3 regions of the Synechococcus sp. BIOS-E4-1 genome follow, and region 3 is predicted to be linked to each of the others. Evidence: predicted binding sites of a transcription regulator. Region 3 holds the regulator's gene; each other region holds the start of a gene.
What was found. Region 3 encodes NtcA, which controls nitrogen genes in cyanobacteria. Its sites were predicted from a motif close to GTANCNNNNGNTAC; they were not measured.

Region 1 (7,647 bases), 480 kb from region 3:
TTCATCTGCCCCCAGCAGGTCGAAACGGCGCTGGCCAGCGGCGTCACCACCCTCATGGGCGGAGGAACGGGTCCGGCCACAGGCACCAACGCGACCACCTGCACCCCCGGAGCCTTCCACATCGGCAGGATGCTCCAGGCCGCCGAGGGGCTTCCCGTGAACTTGGGATTCTTCGGCAAGGGCAATGCCAGTACTCCGGAAGCCCTCGAAGAGCAGGTGCGCGCCGGTGCCTGCGGTCTCAAACTGCATGAAGACTGGGGCACCACACCAGCCACAATCGATACCTGTCTTTCCGTCGCTGATCGGATGGACGTGCAGGTCTGCATCCACACCGACACGCTCAACGAAGCCGGTTTCGTTGAAGACACGATTGCCGCCATCAAGGGGCGAACGATTCACACCTTCCATACCGAGGGCGCCGGTGGCGGCCATGCACCGGACATCATCAAGATCTGCGGCGAAGCCAATGTGTTGCCGAGCAGCACCAACCCCACAAGGCCCTACACCACCAACACGCTCGAGGAGCACCTCGACATGCTGATGGTCTGCCACCATCTGGATCCGAAGATTCCCGAAGACGTGGCCTTCGCCGAGTCACGCATCCGTCGCGAAACGATCGCCGCTGAAGACATCCTTCACGACCTGGGCGCCTTCTCGATCATCGCCAGCGACTCCCAGGCCATGGGCCGTGTCGGCGAGGTGATCACGCGAACCTTCCAGACAGCTCACAAGATGAAGCTGCAGCGCAGCGCACTGCCGGAAGACTCCGATCGCAACGACAACCACCGCCTCAAGCGCTACATCGCCAAGGTGACGATCAATCCCGCAATCGCCCATGGCATCAGCAACGAAGTGGGATCCATCGAAACCGGCAAGCTCGCTGATCTGGTGCTTTGGAAACCAGGCTTCTTCGGCATCCGACCTGAGCTGGTGATCAAGGGCGGCTCGATTGTGTGGGCCCAGATGGGAGACGCCAATGCCTCAATTCCGACTCCAGGGCCCGTGCACGGCCGCCCGATGTTCGGCGCCTTCGGCAAAGCCCTGGCTCCCAGTTGTCTCACCTTCGTGAGCGAAGCCGCGATGGATGCCGACATCCAACGCCAGCTAGGTCTGGAACGCATCTGCATGGCGGTGAAGGAGACCCGGAGCGTGGGCAAGAGTGCGCTCAAGCTTAATGCGGCCCTGCCCAAGGTGAATGTGGACCCGCAGACCTATGAGGTGTTCGCCGATGGCAACCTGCTCACCTGCGAGCCCGCCGAGACTCTGCCCCTCGCCCAGCGCTACCTCTTGTTGTGAATCACTCCCTGCTGGTGGTTCAGCACGTTGATCATGAGGGTCCTGATCTGATTCGTGAACTCGCGATTCAACGGGGAATGAGCATCCAGACGATCCGTCCAGATCTCGGCGAAGTCCTGCTCGATCCAGCCAGCCTCCCGAACACGATTGCTGTGGTGCTTGGCGGCCCGATGGGGGTGAACGACCGCAATGAGCCACACATGAAGTGGCTTCAACGCGAGCTGGAATGGTTATCGATCTGGCATCAGCAGAAAAAACCCGTGCTGGGAATCTGTCTGGGTGCCCAGCTGCTCGCTGTGGCGGCTGGAGGATCGGTGGGACCACTCGAGGTGGGCGACCCACCACAGGCACTGAAAGAGCTGGGTATTGGCGCCATTCACTGGCTGCGGAATTCCAAAGAAGAACCCCTGCTTGATGGCCTTGATCCAAGTGCACTGGTCCTGCACTGGCACGGCGATCGCATCCGACTACCCCATGACGCCACCTTGCTTGGTTCGTCATTGCACTGCCCCGAACAGGTGTTCAGGATCGGCCGGCATGCCTTTGGCCTCCAGTGTCATCTCGAAATCTCAGGGCCAAACCTGGAGCGATGGATTCAATCCGACGCCGCTTACATCGTTAGCGCGATGGGGAGTAATGGAGCCAATCGACTCCGCAGTGACTGGGAGCAACTCGGCGGATATCTGCAACAGAGTGGAAGCCAGTTGTTCAGCAATATGTTCAATGAGCTACAAAACATCAGCAGCCACTGAATCCAAAACCTTTCGAAACTGGTATCAACACGAACACCAGAGCAACAAACCAATCAATCACAATCATCTGTAGTCACAGCTACACATCGTTCACTTCATCCTTGAATGAAGCGCAGTACGACTCAGGCCATGGAACGGGGACCTGAGCTTGCTTCGGAGAACCGATCATGAGCGCACTTCTCTATCGCGGTCACACCTACAATCAGCACAAAGATTTTGTAAAAAAGCCAACTGTTCAACTCACCTATCGCAGGCAGACTTATCGGGCACGTCAGGCAGAGGCTCGCCCGATTGTGGTCGAGCTGAAATATCGGGGTGTAGCTTACAGCCACTGAGCAATCCATTCTTTTGAATGCGGCCAAATCGAAAGATCTGAGTGGCTAAAACTCAGTTTCTACTTGGATCAGAGTTGATGTGGTTCAATCGAACATCGGGCAAAGCTGCAAGCAATCCCTTTCAAGCTCCAGGGAGTCCTCCGGCTGCAAACAGAAAAACCATCCGGTTTCGACTGCCTGGTCATCAGCTCTCTTTTCACTGCAACAGCTGAGAACATTTCAGCAACGCGTGGTGATCTGCTGATCGAGCTCGTATCAGTGAATTGCGTACCGAGCACTACACAAATTTTGTGATCTTTGGAGATCAGATCACCCTCAACAAGGATTCGTAGCAACAGTCACAAGACGTGGCTGGAGCGAGCTCTTGGATCAAGTAAACCCGCCTTGAAGGGATGTTCACCGACTACAGACCATCGGTCGGCTACGACGAATATTTCTGCAGTGGTACAGCCTGTCCCCGTAAGAATCTGGCCCCCCTGCTCAGTTCACTGGGACAGATTGGCCTGCCGGAACTGAAACGCAACCATGCCTCTGCAAGCAACTTGCTACGCCGGCTTGGAGCCACCTTTCGCCTCAATGACTCTGGCCAGGAGGGTAGCGAACGGATTCTTCCATTCGATCCCCTGCCTCGACTGATTGCCCTTAGCGAATGGAAGGCCCTGGAGCAGGGACTGCTGCAACGATTGGAGGCCATCGACTGCTTCCTCGCCGACGTCTATGGCTCTCAGCTGATCATTCGTGACGGCGTCATCGACCGTGAGGACGTGGAGAGTTCATCAGGCTGGCTCCCCCAGATGCAGGGCATTGAACTGCCGTTCAATCGTTGGTGCCACATCTCAGGCCTGGACCTGATTCGCGATGGCGACGGCCACTGGCGTGTACTGGAAGACAACCTGCGCTGTCCGTCAGGCGTTGCCTACTTCCTCGAAAACAGACGGGTCATGAAACGCCTTTTCCCCAGCCTGTTCGAGGGGCGCACCGTCAAACCCATTGACGATTACCCGTCCCACCTGTTTCGAACCCTCCAGGACCTGGCTCCCTGGAGCGATTCACCACAGGTTGTGATCCTGACTCCAGGGGTTTTGAACAGTGCTTACTTCGAGCACAGCTACCTGGCCCAGCAAATGGGCATCCCATTAGTCGAAGGAAGGGATCTGATCTGCGAGGACAATAGTGTTTGGATGCGCAGCACGAACGGTCGCACGCGAGTGGATGTGATCTATCGCCGCATCGACGACGACTTCCTCGATCCAACCGTTTTTCGCAAAGACTCCATGCTGGGAGTCTCCGGCCTCATGGATGTGCTGCGTCAGGGCAGGCTCTCCATCGCCAATGCGCCGGGAACAGGAGTTGCCGATGACAAGCTCATCTATGCCCATGTGCCGGCAATGATTCGCTACTACCTCGGTGAGGAGCCAGTCATCGAGAACGTTCACACCTATCTGTGCGCACGGTCAGAGGATCGCCAGTTCGTCCTCGACAACCTTGAACAGCTAGTGGTGAAATCCGTTGCCGAAGCAGGGGGCTACGGGATGCTGATCGGACCGCAGGCAAGCCGCTCAGAATTGGCCGACTTCGATTCGAAGATCAGGGAGAATCCACGCAACTTCATCGCCCAGCCAACGCTTCAGCTCTCCACCGTGCCATCGCTCAGCGAGGGGGAGCTTTACCCATGTCATGTGGATCTTCGCCCTTACGTGCTGCGTGGAAAAAGCAATTGGGTCAGCCCAGGTGGACTCACCCGTGTTGCCCTAAAGCGAGGTTCTCTAGTGGTGAATTCCTCCCAGGGTGGCGGCTGCAAGGACACCTGGATTCTGGATGAACAGCGGGTCACAACGGAGCAGAAAAGGGAGGCCGCCCTGTGCTGAGCCGGGTCGCCGACTCCCTCTACTGGATCAATCGCTATCTGGAACGAGCAGAAAACATCTCGCGCTTTCTCGAGGTCAGCGAAGCGATGGCTCTCGACTGCCCTCCAGGCAGTGCCGAACCGTGGCTGCCTTTGGTGGATGCCACCGGCGACCGCCGCAGTTTCGACAAGGCTTATCCATCTGGATCATCCAAAGATGTCATCCACTTCCTGCTCCTGGATCAGGACAACCGCAACAGCATTGTGAGCTGCATCGCGATGGCTCGCGAGAACGCACGGCAGATCCGCGACGTCATCACCACGGAGATGTGGGAGCAGATCAATGATCTTCACTGGAGCCTGCAGAAAGGCGAAACGATCTGGGAGGAACCACCTCAGGAACAATTGAGGATCATCCGACGAGGCTGCCAGATCTTTTATGGCATCACTGATGCCACGCTCAGTCGCGATCTGAGCTGGTTATTCAGCCAGCTGGGACGACTCATGGAACGAGCGGATAAAACCTCTCGGATCCTCGATGTGAAGTACTTCCTGCTGTTGCCGATTCCCGAAGAGATCGGAGGAGTGCTCGACGAGCTGCAATGGATCACCCTGCTACGCACCGCCGGGGCTTATCAGATGTACAGACAAAGTATGCAGAAGGGAATCACACCAACATCCGTCGCCCAATTCCTGCTGCTCGATCCGATCTTTCCGCGATCGGTCCGGTTCTGCCTGCAAGGAATCAGCGACACGTTGCAACAGATCCAAACCCAACCGGTCTTGAAACAACCGGATGACCTGGATTGTTTGCGTGGTCAACTGCTTGCCCGCTGGAGCTACGTCCGAATCGACAACCTCATCGAAAACGGTCTTCACGAAGCGATCGATCAACTGCAGCAGGACCTCAATCGGCTCCATGGCCTCATCGAAAAGCGCTATTTCATGAGCACTGACTTTCCTCGCACATCATCTGAATCGGCATGCGCGCTTTCATCATTCACCGCTTGAGCTATCGCTACGAGGCGCCAGTTAATCTCGGCGATCACAGGCTTTGCCTCAAGCCCCGGGGGCAGGGTTTCCAGACATTGCTGCACCATGAACTCATCGTTTTGCCTGAGCCCCATCTGCAACGTGAGGTGCTCACTGCCAGTGGCGATGAGGTCCAGCGACTCAACTTTGTCGGCAGCACCAATCAGTTGTGTTTCGAAGCCCGAAGCCAGGTGCAGACACGCCCTGCTCCATCTCTGGAACTCTGCTTTAACGACCTCGAGCCACCGCTGCCCTATCCCCGTGGCCAGCTGAATGTTGACCTGCTGGGAGCGCTGGAGGGCTGGCTGCCCAATGGCCAGCACGAACCCTCTGCCATTGACCTGACCCAGGAGGCACTGATGGGTAGCAACCAGCAAATGCTGGCCTTTCTCAACCATTTGCTGGAGCTGATTCAGGAGCGGGTGATGTATACACAACGGCACGTTGGTCCGGCATGGACGGCAGGCCGCACACTTCGGGAACGAATCGGTTCTTGCCGTGATCTGGCGATGTTGATGGTGGCCTGCTGTCGCGTTGCGGGACTGCCGGCTCGCTTCGTAAGCGGTTATCAGATTCAGCAACCGGCACCGGAGAAGTACGACCTGCATGCCTGGGCTGAGGTCTACCTTCCAGGAGCAGGGTGGCGAGGATTCGACCCAAGCGCCGGTCACGAGGTCAACGAGCGCTATGTGGTCTTGGCCACATCGTCGAAGCCCGAGCTCACGGCAGCAGTGAGTGGAACATTCAGTGGTCCACCTAACACCGACAGCGAACTCAGCTGGACGATCAACGTCGAGGAAGAGACCAGCGAAACGACTTCGCAGTCCTTGATTCAGGCAGCTTGAGGCAAGGGCATGACCCCATGCAGCTGCGGTTTCGGAGCCGAAGTCGTCGTTGCGTCCATCAGCGAAGGAATCCGTGCACTGTTGTACACGCGGAATTCCTGCACCAGAGACACTCCTGGCTTTCGAACAGCCTGGTTCAACACCACAGAGCCCTCCTGATCGGAGATGGATCGGTGAAACGTCCTCGGCGGGATACGCAGGATGTCACCACCGCTATCAAGCCGGACGATATGAAAAGGCTGATCCCAGGCAAGATTGACCAGATAAAAGGTTCGTCCTCCACTGGCAGCCAAAAGATTGTCTTCCTGATTGGGATGCATATAAAACTGCCAGGCTCCCGTCTCCCGGTCATCCGGGGGACTCACTGCAGGGCCTGAGTGAATGACCAGATCGCGGGCATTGGACGTCTCGACCGTCACGTCAAAAAAACGCACGGATGGCGTATCGCGAAACCGCTCGAAGGACAACAGTTCGAACATCACCAATGGGCCTGATCCCGGCCCGAACTCTGCACTCTTCTAGCGAGCTATCTCTGCTTAAACGGTGGCGTCGATAACGGTTCAACCACCCAGATCCGCCATCTCTGCATGAGCTGCGCTCCCGGAAGCCGACCGGCCCTCTTCGCTGTACTGGTCAAGCCTCTGTTGCCCGAGAGAGCTGATTGTTGGCTCCAGCTCGGCGTCACTGATCAAAGCCGGTTTCAGATCTGTTCCACGGGATGTAAACAGACAAATGAAGGCTTGCCCATCAGCGGTGATGTGCAGGCGGTTACCGTCTCCGCAGAACGACTCACTGATTGAGGCGATCACACCGATGCCTGCAGCACCGACATCACAAAAAAATCAACTCATCGTCGTTGACGAACCGTTGAGCAGCTTACGGATAGATCCCAAAGAGGTGCTGCAGCCTTCTGAAAGCCTTGCGATGTGAGGCTCCGCAGTAAAGCAGAACTTCAACACCGATCAAAGAAGTGATGGAGGACGGTAAAGCGGCTAACCTGTCAAAATCTTTCGATCTTAGAATTGATCGACAACTACAGCACTAACGGCAAAAAGCAAGAATGATCTGAACAACCGAAAGAAAGAAAGAAAGAAAGATGGATGACAGAAAGGCGGCCATAAAAAATACAGACTTACTCAATGCATCAAAGAACAGATATTGTCAAATCAACCAGAAACATCCGGCGGCTGATGTCAGGGTCATTAACCAGCCAATGGAAGTTGTTGAATCATTCAATTCATAATGGCGTCATGAGGGAATTGATAGAAGTCCATACTTACAAAGCCAACTAAGCGTCAGCAAAACGTGTTCACTGCGCGATGGCAGAAACAGATCCTTCAATTCACGAACAGAACAACAGGTCTTACGATGCAAATGTGATCTCAGGAGCATCAGCTCTTGCTGATTTAAACGAAAACTAGGGTAAACGCTGTTGAGCTTCACATCCTGAAGCTGATCCCAAACGAATAACCACTGATCGGGTTCAACACGACATTGAACAAAATCATCATCACCAAGACTGGAAGAAGCGAACGCCAGGA
Region 2 (7,647 bases), 490 kb from region 3:
CCAAAAACAATCGATGCTTTATCAGAGGATTTAGCTCCTGAGCCAAAGGCCATAGCTGCCGGTGCATTCGCGATGGCATTGGTTCCATAGGAGCTCGAATAGTCTCCAGTTGCCTTTGCTAAGGTCCCCATGGCAGTGGTGTTCTGGCTATCAGCTAATGAATTAGAGCCGAATGCCATAGAGTTCTTACCTATGGCTGAAGCATTGGTTCCGTAGGCACTTGAATTAACCTGCGTGGCTCTGGATAAAGTTCCAACAGCAGTTGCATTTGCAGCACTGGTTTCAGCGGAATCGCCAATCGCAATGGAATTCTCAGCTGTTGAAGATGCGCTAAACCCAATTGCCATCGAGCAAATCTCTGTGGCCTTGGAGTACACACCAACAGCAATCGATCGGTTTCCTGCTGCATTAGAACAGGCCCCCAAGGCCACTGAACCGAAGCCTTCGGTTAATGAACCTCGACCGATAGCGACGGATGTCGAACCGCTCGCATTAGACCGTGAGCCAACCGCCGTCGAATTGACCCCATTACTGAAGGCCTCACGGCCTAATGCAGTGGAATTCCCTTTGGCGGCAACCGCCTTCACCCCTAAAGCGGTGGTGTTTGGTGCTGAGGCCTGTGAGCGTGTACCAACCGCGATCGAATCATCACCACTGACAACAGATTCACTACCAATCGCAACACTATTTTTGCCAGACACCGAAGCATTAGTACCAATTGCTGCTGAATTAACTTCTGTGGCTCTAGAAAATGCACCAAAGGCCATGGAGCATTGACCCGTCGCGGCGGCTCCTGTTCCGTAAGAACTTGAAGAGGTTTGATTAGCGACAGCCAATGTTCCAACAGCAGTGGCGTTAGCAGCAGATGTGTTTGCTAAATCGCCTATAGCAATTGAATTTTCTGCTGTTGCCTTTGCTTCGGTGCCGATAGCGAGTGTATTAATTTGACTGGCTAAGGAAGATTGACCTATCGCAATGGCATCCAATCCAGATGCATTAGCGGATGTACCAACTGCAGTAGAGTTGGTTGCCAAGGCATTAGCTGTGTAGCCCAGTGCGATTGCATTAATGGCTGTGGCATTGGCTTTCCATCCAACCGCCAACGCACAATTTTGATTGGCTTTGCTACCTGTTCCAATAGCGGTTGAACGAAAACCAGTTGCGTGCGCCAGATGGCCAATCGATGTTGCTCCTTGCTGAGTTGCCTTGGAACGTTTGCCAATACTTGTTGTATCGCCAGCAGAGGCAGTTGCGTTATATCCAAATGCTGCACTGTTTGTGCCACTAGCAATTGCGCCATCTCCAGAAGCTGTTGAATTCTCACCACTGGCCTTCGAGTCTGTTCCAACAGCTGTTGAGTTACCTCCGCTAGCAACTGAGCATTTTCCAATAGCAATGGCATCTAATCCAGAAGCCGTAGCGAGATGACCAACGGCGATCGCATCTTCTGCAGTGGCATTAGCTTCTGTGCCAAAGGTTGATGAATTAGTTCCAGACGCTATTGAATTCACTCCATAGGCAATGGCACCGGTTTCACTGGCGTTGGCTCCTGCGCCAAAAGCCATCGATGCCAAGCCACTGGCATTCGCCAATGTTCCAAAAGAGCTGGAATAGTTCGCTTCTGCCTGAGCAGATGTACCAACTGCAGTGGAGTTGGTTCCCAATGCATTAGCTGTATGGCCAAGTGCGATTGCATTGCTAGCCGTGGCGTTAGCATTCCAACCCACAGCCATTGCGCAATCTGCATTAGCAGTACTCCCTGATCCGATTGCAATGGTTCTGCCACTCTCAGCATTCGCTAGATGACCAATCGCGATTGATCCTTGCCGTTGAGCACGAGAGGAATGTCCAATACTGGTCGACGATGCTCCAGATGCATTAGCTCTTGAGCCAATAGCAGTTGCATCAATTGCACTGGTGTTAGAAAGTAAGCCAAAGGCGATTGAGCCAGCAGACAGCGCTCGTGCTTCAGTACCAACAGCAATCGAATTATTGCCTATTGCTGATTGATTAGTCGAATCATAATAACCAGTAGAAGCCCTATATCCAATACTGATAGTATTTTCTGTTTGGCGATTTTCTGATTGATAGATTGGATCTCCAGTCTGTGTGTTAGTACCAATTTGAACCTGAATTCCCTTCTGAATTCCCGAAGATGCACTATCGCCGATGGCAATACTGGCTGATCCATTGGCAATTGATGCACGGCCATAAGCTGATGAGTTTTGCCCGCAAGCTTTAGCTCCTGAGCCTGTCGCAATAGATCCATTCGCGAGAGCACAACTGCTGCTTCCTAGTGCGATTGTTTCTGAAGCAACCGCATTCGCCAAAGCTCCGATGGCATAACTATTGGCGGCGGCAGCCTTCGCACCCTTACCCGTCGCAATGGAATTAATCCCAGTTGCTTTTGCCTGCCTACCAAAAGCAATTGAGGCTGTCTTTGATGCTTGAGAACCTGCTCCAACAGAGAGTGATTCCGTTCCAGTGGAGCTCGCTGCTGCACCGATGGCAATGGAGTTTGTAGATTTCGCATTAGTAGAAAGGCCGATTGCAACAGAGTTATCTGCTGAGGCATTAGACGTGGCACCAAAAGCAAGACTGGATTTACCCGCAGAGTTGCTGTTTTTGCCAAATGCCACAGATTGCTCACCCTTAGCAAGAGAGTCGTCCCCGCCAGCGATTGCATAACTACCAGCAGCGTTTGCACAGGATCCAATCGCTATTGAACTGATATTTGTGGATCTGGAAGAGACCCCTATGGCGATTGAGCAACTACCAGATGATCTAGAACTTTTACCAATCGCGGTTGATCCACCACCGGAGGCAATGGATAATGTTCCTGTGGCAATTGAGTTACTCCCATTCGCCAAGGAGTTAGTTCCAGACGCCTGGGAATTGTTACCCGAAGCTGAGGCATTGGTCCCCTTGGCAATCGTGAAACGACCACTCGCTTTTGCATCACGTCCTAGAGCTAAAGCAGAGGTGTTGGTCGCACTGGAATTAGCGCCTAAAGCAGTCGTATATTCTTGATTTGCTTTCGCATAAGCTCCCAATGCTGTAGCTCCCATCGCGGAAGCCGAAGAACTTTGACCATAAGCAGATGCATTGGTGCCTGAAGCCTTAGATTCATTACCAAGACAGATCGACGAAGCTTCTGATACATCACAATTAGTGCCACTATATGCAATGGTTACAGGATCAAGTATCTCAGCACTTTGCTGAACCTGTAGTAATCCGTCCTGGTCAACTGTTAGGTAGCGAGTTCCGCCAGATTGAAGATTTGACAAGCCTGGCAAAAAGTAATCTGTTCCTGCTCCAGTTTGGGAATTTCGAGCTTGGCCAAGCGTTAGTGATGTTTTGCTTTGCTCTGCAACTTTGACCTTAGCTTCTGCTCCTATGCCAAAGACAGCGGCTTGGTCATAGACCGACAAGCTTGATTGGCCAACAGCAATGGCATTAACTCCTTGAGCTTTTGCACCACCACCAATTGCTATCGAATTGACTTGGACTGCGTTTGTGCCTGCTCCAATCGCAATGGAATTGACTCCTCGCGATTTTGATCCAGTACCAACCGCTGTGGAACCTGTTCCTTCAGCTCTTGCCCCTTGACCGGAAGCAATACTTTGAGCCCCAAGGGCTTGACTGCCAACGCCAATAGCGAGTGAATGAGAGCCGTTCGCAAACGCGCTGGACCCAATCGCCGTGCTGTTTAGTTTTGCAGCATTCGATGCATAGCCAATCGCAGTCGCGGAGTCGCCATCTTTCCCTGATTGACTTAAAGCTCCAAAACTCGAAGATTGATTTCCAAATGCATCAGAGTCGTAACCAAGACAAACAGAAGAATCAGAGTCTGCATTACATAGCAAGGAAATAAAATAACTATTAGGCACAGACGCCCTGGAAAGAGTTCCATCTTTATTGGCGATAATCAGGCCATGAGTTTTACCTGAGAGTTGGCCACTAGACTGCCCCGTTTTTAATTTTGGAATTGTCAACTCAGCAGAGTCTCTGAACTTGACCTGATCTGGACGATCAGTTACGACCCCCATTCCTAGAGCGACTGCTCCACGATGTTTCGCCGTAGAGCTGCCACCAAGGGCGACTGAACGTTCTCCCAATGCGCTAGCGGCAGCTCCTAACGCCAATGCTGAGATGTTTGAGGCATTGGCATCAAAGCCAAGTGATGTGGCTTTTTCCGCAGATGCCGTGGAAAAAGATCCAATCGCTGTCGCTCCAAGATCAAATGAACTATTTCCTGTTGCTGCTGATGCCCCCGCACCAATCGCCGTGGCATTGATGCCTGTGGCGTTAGCACCGGGTCCATAACAGACAGCATTATTGCCTTCCCCTTCACACGTCAAAGAATCAAGTACACCTGCCCCAACCTCCTTTCTTGCAACCTTTCCATCAGCATCGGCGACAACAATGGCATCAGCTGCTTGGTCTGATTTGGCCAGCGAACCAACAACGAGAGTGCTCTGCAGATTTGCAGCGCCTGTGACATTGATCGAACCCCCAACAGTTTGATTACCAGTGATCGCTGAGTTGCCAGCAACAGACTCATCACCGGTCACGCTGAGAGTGCCATCAACGGTGGTGTTTTTCAGCGTGGTTGCGCCCGTTACCGCAAGGCTGTTGTTGATGGTTGAGGCGCCGTTCAGCGTTACAGCACCTGTGACATTGATCGAACCCCCAACAGTTTGATTACCAGTGATCGCTGAGTTGCCAGCAACAGACTCATCACCGGTCACGCTGAGAGTGCCAGCAACGGTGGTGTTTTTGAGGGTTGTCTCCCCCTCAACATTCAGCGTGCTCTGAAGATTGGCGGCTCCAGATGTCGTCAGCGTCTTGAGAGATGTATCGCCGCCTGCCGACAAATTGTTGGCAACAGTCAGAGAGTTATTAGTGGCTACAAGGCCCTCTGCTCGCTTGAGCGTGCCGTCTTCATTGGCAAGGATTAATTCATTACCTGTTCCAGAAAGACTTGCCGCTGTGACATCGGTTGAGCTTGCGCCCAACATCATCTGATTGGCGCGAGAGGCAGTCGCCCCAGCGCCAATTGCGGTGGCATTCACTCCCTGGGCATTCGCGCCAGAGCCAATGGCCATCGAGCACAAGCGATTCGCATCTGCTCCTCTGCCGATCGCAAAAGCACCGACACCAGTGGCAGTGGCAGTAAGACTGCCGCTGCCATAGTCACCTGGAATTGCAGTGATCTGTGCCTTCGCGAGCTGCGGCTCCAGGGCTTCGCCAACGAGCACGCCGATAGCACCGAGCTGGCCAAGCACCGCCCAACTGGCAAACAGGGTCTGCGCCGATCGGCTCCAGCGTCTACTACGGCTGCTTCGTCGTTTGGGAGTGCCGCGCCGGAATCCAGCAACTTTCAGCAGCATTCCAAGGAAAAGGATGTCCTTCGAAGCAGCCACTGAGCAAAGTTCGGTTAATTATGAGAATTTGCTGAGTTCGTCGTTGAAGCGCTCAGGGTTGTAACAGCTTTTAGGCGAAAATTGCCCGTATGGGATCTTTTCAGCATCGAGAAGGCGCTGATAGGCAATGGACCTCGAGATACAGCGACGGCATCACACTCGCGGAGCGAACCATTCGCTGATTCAACTATCACTTGAGCGAAAAATCGCAATAACCTTGACGCCAAAGTGTTCGAATCGACGCACGCACGCATCGGCATCAATCTCTATGGCGATGCCGAAGACAGATCAGCACACATTTGCTTCATAAACAACGCCTGGTTAAAGAATTCCCTTTAAAGTCGCTTCCCTATAGGGCTCAGCTGAACTCCAATGGCAGTGAATTCGATAACTGCTTCCAGCACGCTTCTGGTGGGAGAAGCTCGTTGGATGCTGCTGCCCATACCCAAGGTGGCCTCCACTCTGCTCAAGCGACTGGCTGTGATTGCAGCAGGACGGGAACCTTATGAGGGGGCTTCTTTTGGTGAAACCAAACCGGCTTTAGCAATCCATCAGCCGCAGATTCATGGGCTGCCATCGCTTCGCCAGCTGTCAGTCATCGATCAAGAGCTTTGGTTTAACGACGCCCATGCGCTGCGCCTCGCGGTCACCCGTCATCCAGGTGAACGCTTGTTGTCGTTCTGGCACGACAAACTTCATCTGGCCGATCCTGCCTATGCGCCACTGAACAGCTCGGTGCAAGCGGCTCGTCGCAAAGATGAATCAGAACCCTGCCGCTTCTCAGACTTCCTCAGTTATCTCAATGATCACTGGGAACTGCTGCAGAGCGACGGCCACTTGATGCCGCAGCATCGCTATATAGACCAAATCGATCTGTTCAATCTGCGCCTCGATCGAAATCAACTGGTCAAAGAGTTGCCAGTACAACTGAAATCCTTGCTGCCGGGAGAGCGTTTGCAGCGGCTGGATCAGGAATTGAAGTACTACGACACCAATTGCCGGCAACGGCTCAGCAAACGCTGGGAAGAGGCTTACAGCAAAGAAGGTATTGCACTTCTGCAAACAATCTATGGCCAAGATCTAGACATTTTTGAATACTGCTTGCCCAGCCGGCGAACCGACAAGGTGAAGCCTCTGGCGGCTGTGGATCACGACGCTCTCGTGGATCCCCTTCAGCAACTGCGCGAGCGGCATCAACAAATTGCAGGTCTGCAACAACAACTGCTGGAGACGCAGCAGCAACTGGCCAAAGCCCAACAGGATCTGGCCCAACCTCCCTTACCTCCAATCTCGAATCCACAGGGACATTGGCCAGACCACAACACTCCCGAAGCAGGGCTAGCTCATCTCTACGAGGCGATCAGCCAGAACCGTTCCCAGGAAGTCGTCGAACAAGCAGCCTCACTTCATGGGCACCCACATGCCGGAGAAGTGGCTTATCTCGAAGGGATTGGCCATGCATCGCTGGGCAGACACGAACAAGCTCTGCGTTGCTTTGAGAGAGCACAAAGCAACGGTTTCCTCACGCCCTATGTGCTCTTCAACGGCGGAAACGCCTGTCGATCACTCGGCAACACCGGTGAAGGTCTGCGCCTTTACCGAGAAGCCCTTGAAATTCATCCTGGCTTCAGTGAGTGTCGCCACAATCTGGCGCTCTGCTTTGTTGAAGCCGGCCAACCAGCAGAGGCCGAACGCGAACTGCGCCTGCTGCTGCGCGATCAACCCAGTTATTTCTCTGCGGCGTTCTGCCTCGCCAATTTGCTGCGGGATCACAAACGTGATCCTGAGGCCATTGAAGCCTTCCGTCTTTGCCTCCAGCATTCTCCGAGCTATGCCGATGCCTGGAACAATCTCGGACTAGCCCAGGGCAACTCCGGCGACATCGACGCGGCGATCTCCAGTTACCGGCAAGCTCTCTCCATCAATGCACAGTTCAAACCATCCCGCCAGAACCTGGCACAGGCGCTGATTCAGAAGAAACAGCATGAACAAGCCCTCACAGAATTTGAACGCTTCTGCCAGTGCCCCGATATCTCACCCTTGGAAGCAGTGGTGGGGATTCAAGGGCGCATTGCCTGCCTGATGGAACTTGATCGCTATGGCGACGGTCTGCACGTGGCTGACGGCTGCAGTGATGATCGGAGGGTTCAGCTGATGACGCGACTGCATGTGCTGCCAGTTCTTTATGCAACCGATCAAGAGGTCACTGCAGTTCGCAAAC
Region 3 (7,647 bases):
GCGTTGCTTCGGTTCCTTGTGAAATCCGACTACAGGCTTGAAGCCGGCGGTGACTACAGCTTTACGGTGCGAGCCCGTTTCTGAGTGGGGCTGGACCAGGCCAGAGGATCTCGCGACCGAGCTCGGATTCAAGAATCACCAGGGCTGCAAGGGCATCCAGTTCGGTGGGTGGTAGCAGCAGGCCTCGGGGGATCAATCGCCGCCATCCCTTGGGGGGCCACAGCTGCCAATACCGCTTGCGTGCCTGAAGTGTGGTGCCGCGCTCATCCACCAGCTTGACGGGAAGATCTTCAGGCAGCTGCTCTCTCAAGCTGTCGCTGGCTGTGCCATTTCCCAGCACCATGCCTTCAATGGGTGCGATCTGCTTCCAGCACTGAAGAGTGTCCCGTACATCCTCAGTTGCAACCACTCGCCCTTCGATGACGCAGTTATTGCCGCAATCGACCAGGACAAGGCCGCACTTGTTGCGTCCAGGGTCAACCGAGACGATCCAGCTCATGGAGTGTCGTCCTGGAGCGTCGATCTTGGGCGCAGCCGGCGGCTCGGACGCAGCTCGATGGCAATGGGATCGGCGGTTTCACTGCGCCGCACGGCCACCGCTTCGAGTTCAACCAGTCCACCACTGCGTTCGGTCAGCTCCCGGGCAAGCGTGTTGACGCCGTTGGCATCAAATTGAAGTCCCTGGCTGAGCGACCCCCGTCGGCGTACCTCTGCCAGGGTGGATGCCAACAGCAGGTTGATGCGGTTTCGCACCGCTTCCGGGTTGGTGTCCTGGCTGGCAAGAGTGGTTCTGGCCAGAACTTCTCCCTCAATGGTGATGGCCACATTGGGACGTACATCCGGGAAGGCGTAAACCACTCGCTCACCACGCAGCACATTGGCCGCTGAGCGCAGCAGCACCACCCAGGTGCCAGGTTTTCGGATGGCTTTTTCCAGTCTTTCAATGTCCTGGCGGGGCACGAGGATGATCTGGCGATCAGGTGCCTGTCCTGGCAGAACTTTCTGAAAGGCCTGCAGATTGGCTTCCCGCAACACCTGGTCAATCACTTGCCGGGCTTGATCAGGACGATCCAGCTTGAGCGTGACGGTGGCCAGTGGCTGACCACTGCTGATGGCCACATCTCCACGCCGCAGTGCCAGCAGGTTCTCCTCCAGTTGCTGGAGCTCCGCTTCACCGGAGCTGATGCGTTCGCGCACCGCCTGAAGTTCATCATCCGTGCGCTGGATTTCCGCATCGCGGTTGCGCACGTCCTGGCTGAGTCTCTGTCGTTCAGCTTCAAGTCGGCGCGTCTGTTCCTGCAGCGGTTGAAGTGTGCTGCGCAGCTCACCGGCCCGGGCCTCTGCATCAGCCAGGATCTTCCTGGCTTTGATTTCATCGGCGCGAGCCTCCTCGAGTTGTTGACGGGCCTTGCGTTGAGCCTTGCGGCTTCCTTTCAGATCTGAGCGACTGCTGCGCAGGCGTGCTTCCAGGTCGTTGAGTTCAAACAGTCCAACCCGCAGCTGACGGCTCACCAGCAGCATCAGCCCCAGCGACAGGGCGCTGATCAGGCTCCCCGTCAGCACTGTGATCACCACCGCGGTTTGACGTGGGCGAAGACCAAAAAGGCTCAGCCGGGCCTTGCCGACCCTTGAACCCAGTCGATCACCAAGGGTGGAGAGCACCCCCCCGAGGATCAACAGGGACAGCAGCAGAAGCCAGCCGGTCACGGACGGTCAAACATGCGGCAGGCCGCTGAGGTGCTGCCCATCTTCACCTGTCGAGGGATTAACTGAAACGTTTGGCCAGTGCAATCGGATCGAGAACGGTGATTTTCTTGCGGTCAATTTCGACCAGGCCTGAATTGCGTAGATCGCCAAGCAGTCGCGTGATCGTGACACGGGTGGATCCGATCGCTTCAGCGATGGCCTGGTGAGACAGACGCAGATCAATGGTGATGCCCTGGGACCCAGGCATGCCGAAGTCCCTGCAGAGAACAAGCAGAAAACTCACCAGACGGGAGGACATATCCCGGTGTGTGAGTGTTTCGATCATGGTCTCGGTCTGCAGAATTCTGCTGGAGAGACCCTGCAGTAACAGCAATCCCACGCTGGTGTCCGCTTCGATCGCCTGGCGCACGGAGCTCGCTGGTGCTGTCACCATCTCCACTCTGGTGAATGCCACGGAGTGATAAAACCGATCGGAGCGATGCCCGGTGAGCAGTGAGAGCACTCCGAACAGGCTGTTTTCCCTCAGCAGGGCAACGGTGATCTCTTCCCCCGACTCGTACACCCTCGACAGACGTACAGCCCCCCTTCGGATCAGATAGACGCGTTCGGCGGGGTCGCCAGGGAAAAAGATTGTCTTGTTCCGCTCCACCATTTCGGTGCTGGCACCATCCAGATCACGGATCACTTCCAGCAGGGTTCTGCTGGCGGGGTTGGGCGCATTGGTCAGGCTTGTCTCTGTGGATCGCCCAGGTTGGGGAGCAGTCCGACTGAAGCCGCGCATCACTTCGGCCATGACCAACGCATCAATGCGGGGAAGTTAAGGAGCGATGCGCCGTCACCCTGTAGCAACGCACACGGTTCTTCTGGCTCAGTCCCCATGGAGTGCATTCAGCTGTGCGGCCATGAGTTGCTTGAGCCCTGGTTCGGCAAGGTCCAGAAGGCTGTTGAGCTGCCGGCGACTGAATGGTGCACCCTCGGCAGTGCCTTGCAGCTCGAGCAGATCGCCGGCGTTGTTCATCACCACATTGAGATCCACATCGGCCCGGCTGTCTTCGCTGTAGTCCAGATCAAGCAGAGGATGCCCCTCGATCAGGCCCACAGAGACCGCTGCCACTTGGTTGATGACCGGATTGGTGCTGATGCGGCCTTGTGCAAGCAGCCGTTCGCAGGCCTTCTGCAGGGCGAGCCATGCGCCGGTGATGGCCGCTGTCCGGGTCCCCGCATCCGCCTGAATCACATCGCAGTCGATCAGCAGTGTGTTCTCACCCAAAGCCCCCATGTCGATTGCGGCGCGAAGGCTGCGGCCGATCAGGCGTTGGATCTCCTGGGTTCGTCCTGACAGTTTCATCAGTTCCCTGCGCTGACGATCAGGAGTGGATCCCGGCAGCAGTCGGTATTCAGCGCTGAGCCACCCCAGGCCCTGATCACGTCGCCAGCGAGGGACACCGTCTTCCTGGCAGACGCTGCAGAGCACGGTGGTACGTCCGGTGCGAACGATGACGGAGCTCAGAGCGAAACCCATGGGATCCCAGTCGACAGAGAAGGCCCTGAGGTCGGCGGGTTGGCGGCCATCTTGGCGATCAACGTTGCGCTGGGGTTCGCTCATGGGGAAAGGTTCGGGATCTTGAGCCTGCCAGTTGGCCTAGAGACACCAGGGATGGTGTCAAAGGGATTGTGATTTGCATTTTCGCCGCTAGATTCGAGTTCCGCTGGGTCGATTCGATTCCAGTTACGACGGAAGCGACCGAGATGACAGCCAGCCTGAGCCCAAGCCATCGCTCCCGCGAGCAGAGCGGCGCCGATCAACGGGCTCTGAACCGTACCGGCCTGCATCCCCTGCCCTCGCTTCAGCCTCATCAGCCACTGCATCTGGTGGCTCCTGAGGGGCAGTTGCAGGTGCATACCGCCCCGTATCGAGGCAGTTTCGGCACAGTGCTCAGTCAGGCACTGCGATCCGCTGGGCTTGGCAGCCGTGTCGCAGTGATGCAGTTCCTCAAGGGTGGAGTCGCACAGGGGCCTGATGCGGCGATCACGCTCTGCGATCGCATGGTCTGGATGAGGCCTGCAGTGATGGGATGTCTTTCAGATCCGGCCAGCTCAACTGAACCCACGACTGTGGATGCTGTGCAGGCGGTCTGGCAGATCTGTCGCCGCCACCTCGCCAGTGGTGATCTCGATCAATTGGTGCTGGATGAACTCGGTTTGGCTATCGCACTGGGCTATCTGAACGAAGCTGAGGTGCGTGACAGCCTGGATGCACGCCCTGGTTCCATGGATGTGATCATCACAGGACCGTCGATCCCGGAATCTCTCATGGGCCTGGCCGATCAAGTGACGGAACTGCGTAGGGGTTTCTGATGCTCAAGAACGACCGTTGGATCACGGAACAGGCTGCCGCAGGCATGCTCGAACCCTTTCAGAGAGGCTTGATTCGTCATCTGGATCCTGAACAGAAGCTTGCACCTGTTCTCAGCTTTGGATGTTCCTCCTACGGCTACGACCTGCGTTTATCGCCTCGGGAATTTCTGATTTTCAAGCATGTTCCTGGAACAGTGATGAACCCCAAACGGTTCAATCCTGGAAATCTTGAGCCCACAGAGCTTCACCATGATGACGATGGTGACTACTTCATTCTTCCAGCCCATTCCTATGGCTTGGGTGTGGCTCTGGAAAAGATGAAGGTCCCGCCGAACATCACCGTGATCTGCCTGGGCAAAAGCACTTATGCACGTCTGGGAATCATCGTGAACACCACACCGGCTGAAGCCAGCTGGGAGGGGCATCTCACGCTTGAATTCAGCAACAGTTCAGGAGCTGACTGCCGCATCTATGCCAATGAAGGCATCTGCCAACTGCTGTTTTTCGAAGGCGATCCCTGTGACACCACCTATAGCGATCGCCAAGGCAAATACCAGCATCAACCTGAAAAGGTGACACTGGCCAAGGTTTAAGGCCGACAAGACATGGATCTCGCCTCTCGGTCAGGGAGCCAATCGCGCCTTGTGCAGGCGGTTTTTCTCGTACCAGTCAGCGAACTCAGGTGCCCAGCTCTGGAGATGGGGCCACATCAAGTCACAGAGCTCTCTGATTTCCTGTTGCGCGTCAAGTTTGGAACGCAGATCGAGGAAGTGAAGGAAGGCTCGCAGACTGAAACTGACAACAAAATGCTGTCTGTAGTCAAACGGCAGGATGCCTCGGGCATGCTCTTCGGAAAAGCCTTCGCGTAACAGATCGCGATAGCGCTCCGCTGCCAGTTGGCAGAGTTTCAGATCGATCAGTCTCTGTTCCTGGACGTAGGTGTATTTCTTGCCCAGCCGGTCTCGATACTCACCCACCGGCCGCAGATAGAACACCTCCTCAAGATCCAGTTCCCCATCAGCCGCACGGCAGATCCGCTCGCCTGTGTAACGCATCGATTGAACATCGAAGCTCACTCCCACCCGGTGCGTTCGCGCCTGCTGCATCACCGAGTGAGGAAACCAGCCCACGTTCAGCACGATCTGGGCATGTTCCAGTGGGCCGTAATGGCCTTTCATGCCACCCAGCAGCCGTTTGATGCAGATTTCCCCAGCTCGCGTTTCGTTCGGCCACTGGTCGCGTTCCATCACCACGAATCCCTCGCTGTAGTCCTGGTGCATGCCGGCATACACGCTCTGCTGGGGATTGGGCGTGGCGGCGATCAGTTCGACCCGGAAGCGGGAATCCATGAGGTTTTGAGGTTTCGGGTACGGGTGTCGGTCGATCATCGCCTCCCCGGTCAGCATTAACCGGGGTTATGAGTGACTTCGTGGACCGGTGGAATCCGCCGAGGCGGCCTCCGGAAGAGGACTGGTGCTGCCCACCCCGGCCAGTGCTGGAAGTGGGCTGCCCTCAATCAAGGCATTGGCGATCGAATCCAGCTCGGTTTCACTGCGGCCTCCGAGCGAGCGACCTCGCATTGTGCCGTCCGGAGAGAACAGGTTCAGCTGAGGAATTCCGGTGACGTCGTAGCGATCGGTCAGGTCAAGCCAGCGCGGATTGTCGATGTTGACGAGAACCACATCCAGATCGGCATTGTGGCGTTGCTCAACCTCAAGCATCGCTGGAGCCATCTCCCGGCAGACCTCGCACCAGTCGGCATAGAACTCAAGGATCGTGGGCCGACCGTTGCTGAGAGCCACTTCCGGAGAGAGTGAACGTCTGGCGAGCTGATCAAGCGGCGATTCGATCGAACCGCCGTTGCGCACCAGGAAAAGGCCGACAGCCAAGACCAGGGCTGAAACCAGCAGCAGAACTTTCTGAAATGTGGTGAGACTGGAGTTTGGAGCGCTGTCGCTCATCCCGGACTGACATCAATGACACCACTCTGACAGGACAAACCGCTTGCTGTTGCTAGCGTCTGACCGCAGATGATCGCGTCGTTGATCGACGCTTGTCCGCCGCGAATCTGCCCCAAGCCGATGCCCGTCTTGCGTTTCCTCTTGCTGCCGCTTCGGGCCCCGCTGCTGATCGTTCTGTTCGTGGTGTCGCTGTTCCTCGGCCATCACTGGGCGATCCAGGAGGCCTGGCTGGCTGAGGCCCATTCGATTTCGGTGAGCACGTTCTGGGCTCTCGAGATGATCCAGGCGGTGGTGGTGGTGGTGATTTGCACGATGCCCGATCTGCTGCTTCGTCAGCTTTCCATGCTGATGGCATCGAGTCGCGTCCTCAGCTTGGTGGTCACTCTCACGCTGTTGATCACCGTTGGCCTCTACGTTCTCAGCCTGAGCCTGTTGTCCGATGTGCTGATTCTGGGGTCCGCCACCCTGCTGGCGCGCCTTGACCTGAGCCGTATCAAGGTGGTTCCCCCTCCGCAGCTGATGGCGTTCTGGCTTGCGGTGATCGTGATCGCCGGCATCTGGATCGGGCAAGATCTGCCCAACCCCCCGGCTTCATTCGGTGCAGCGATCAGTGCCGCGATCGTTGCCTGAGCTGTTGTTCAGGTAGGCCCAGAGATTGCCGAGCACTTTCTTGGTGTAGAGACGGGTTTCAGGGTATGGGATGCGTTCGACCCACAGCTCAGGGTCTTTTTCCAGTTCAGCGCTCACCCATGATTCTGCTGCCCCCGGCCCTGCGTTGTAGCTGGCCACTGTCAGCCATGGGTTGCCCTGCCAAAGGTCCAGCAGATCGGCCAGATAGCGGGCTCCGAGAATCGCATTGCGCTCCGGTTCGCGTAGATCGTCGTTGCTGAGCTCTTCTCCTGCCAGTTCCGCGGCAGTGGCTGGCATCAGCTGCAGAAGTCCCACGGCACCCACGGGTGAAGCCACGCCAGGCGAGAAGCGAGATTCCTGGCGGGCAATGGCCAGCAGCAGTTCCAATCGCACCTTCTCCTGTTCTGAAGCGGCCAGGAAGAGAGGCAGTAGCGGTCTGGGGTGAAGACTGTTGTGCAGCAACTGGCGCGTGTTGCAGTCCGGGGACACCAGTCGCAGGCTGGCCCGCCACAGCCGGCTCAGACCGGTCCAGTGGTCGTTCACCCCCAGTCGAAGCCGGCCTTCCCGCAGGAGCTGCTGTGGTGATGGATCGGCGTTGCCTGCATCGCTGCGCCAGGTCTCCCAGGCCTCCTGATTCATGCCAAGGCGCCAGAGCTGATCAATCAACGGGCTACCGCTGTTGAGAGGGCTCCAGGTCTGGTCAGAGTTCAGACGGTCAGCCTCTGTGGCCGTGATCACCTTGTCTCCTGAGAGAGCAGGCAAGTTGTCAGATCCAAGCCTGGCCTGAGCTCGCCAGGTGTAGTAACCGGGCGGCTGCTGACGCGTCAGGGTTTGCCAGATCTGTCTGGCAGCGTTGTTGTCTCCGAGTTTGTCCATGCTCATCCCCAGCCAAAACTGCTGGCGAGCACGCAGGGGGTCAGGAAGCTGTTCAGCTGGGATCGCAACCAACCATGACCGTGCCAGTTCCCATTGACCGGTCAGGAGTGCGTCA

Region 1: a site for NtcA is predicted at 2,651-2,664, ahead of SynBIOSE41_RS17470 (circularly permuted type 2 ATP-grasp protein). Genes of this name have one in related genera too.
Region 2: a site for NtcA is predicted at 5,556-5,569, ahead of SynBIOSE41_RS04450 (sulfotransferase family 2 domain-containing protein). Genes of this name have one in related genera too.

Annotation. Positions count from the first base shown of each region.
Region 1 covers NZ_CP047935.1:3,244,190-3,251,836, forward strand. Annotated here, with positions in the region: gene ureC (urease subunit alpha) at 1-1,296, shown strand, start outside; gene SynBIOSE41_RS17460 (type 1 glutamine amidotransferase) at 1,311-2,048, shown strand; gene SynBIOSE41_RS17465 (DUF4278 domain-containing protein) at 2,216-2,383, shown strand; gene SynBIOSE41_RS17470 (circularly permuted type 2 ATP-grasp protein) at 2,776-4,251, shown strand; gene SynBIOSE41_RS17475 (alpha-E domain-containing protein) at 4,245-5,240, shown strand; gene SynBIOSE41_RS17480 (transglutaminase family protein) at 5,213-6,106, shown strand; gene SynBIOSE41_RS17485 (redox protein) at 6,094-6,585, opposite strand; gene SynBIOSE41_RS17490 (hypothetical protein) at 6,667-6,915, opposite strand; gene SynBIOSE41_RS17495 (glycosyltransferase family 4 protein) at 7,355-7,647, opposite strand, start outside.
Region 2 covers NZ_CP047935.1:902,532-910,178, reverse strand. Annotated here, with positions in the region: gene SynBIOSE41_RS04455 (YadA-like family protein) at 1-5,108, opposite strand, end outside; gene SynBIOSE41_RS04450 (sulfotransferase family 2 domain-containing protein) at 5,799-7,647, shown strand, end outside.
Region 3 covers NZ_CP047935.1:409,017-416,663, forward strand. Annotated here, with positions in the region: gene SynBIOSE41_RS01770 (DUF3146 family protein) at 1-84, shown strand, start outside; gene SynBIOSE41_RS01775 (resolvase) at 62-499, opposite strand; gene SynBIOSE41_RS01780 (DUF3084 domain-containing protein) at 496-1,707, opposite strand; gene ntcA (global nitrogen regulator NtcA) at 1,766-2,500, opposite strand; gene rph (ribonuclease PH) at 2,576-3,313, opposite strand; gene SynBIOSE41_RS01795 (cob(I)yrinic acid a,c-diamide adenosyltransferase) at 3,457-4,065, shown strand; gene dcd (dCTP deaminase) at 4,065-4,658, shown strand; gene thyX (FAD-dependent thymidylate synthase) at 4,689-5,414, opposite strand; gene SynBIOSE41_RS01810 (thioredoxin domain-containing protein) at 5,481-6,026, opposite strand; gene SynBIOSE41_RS01815 (hypothetical protein) at 6,147-6,656, shown strand; gene SynBIOSE41_RS01820 (lytic transglycosylase domain-containing protein) at 6,618-7,647, opposite strand, start outside.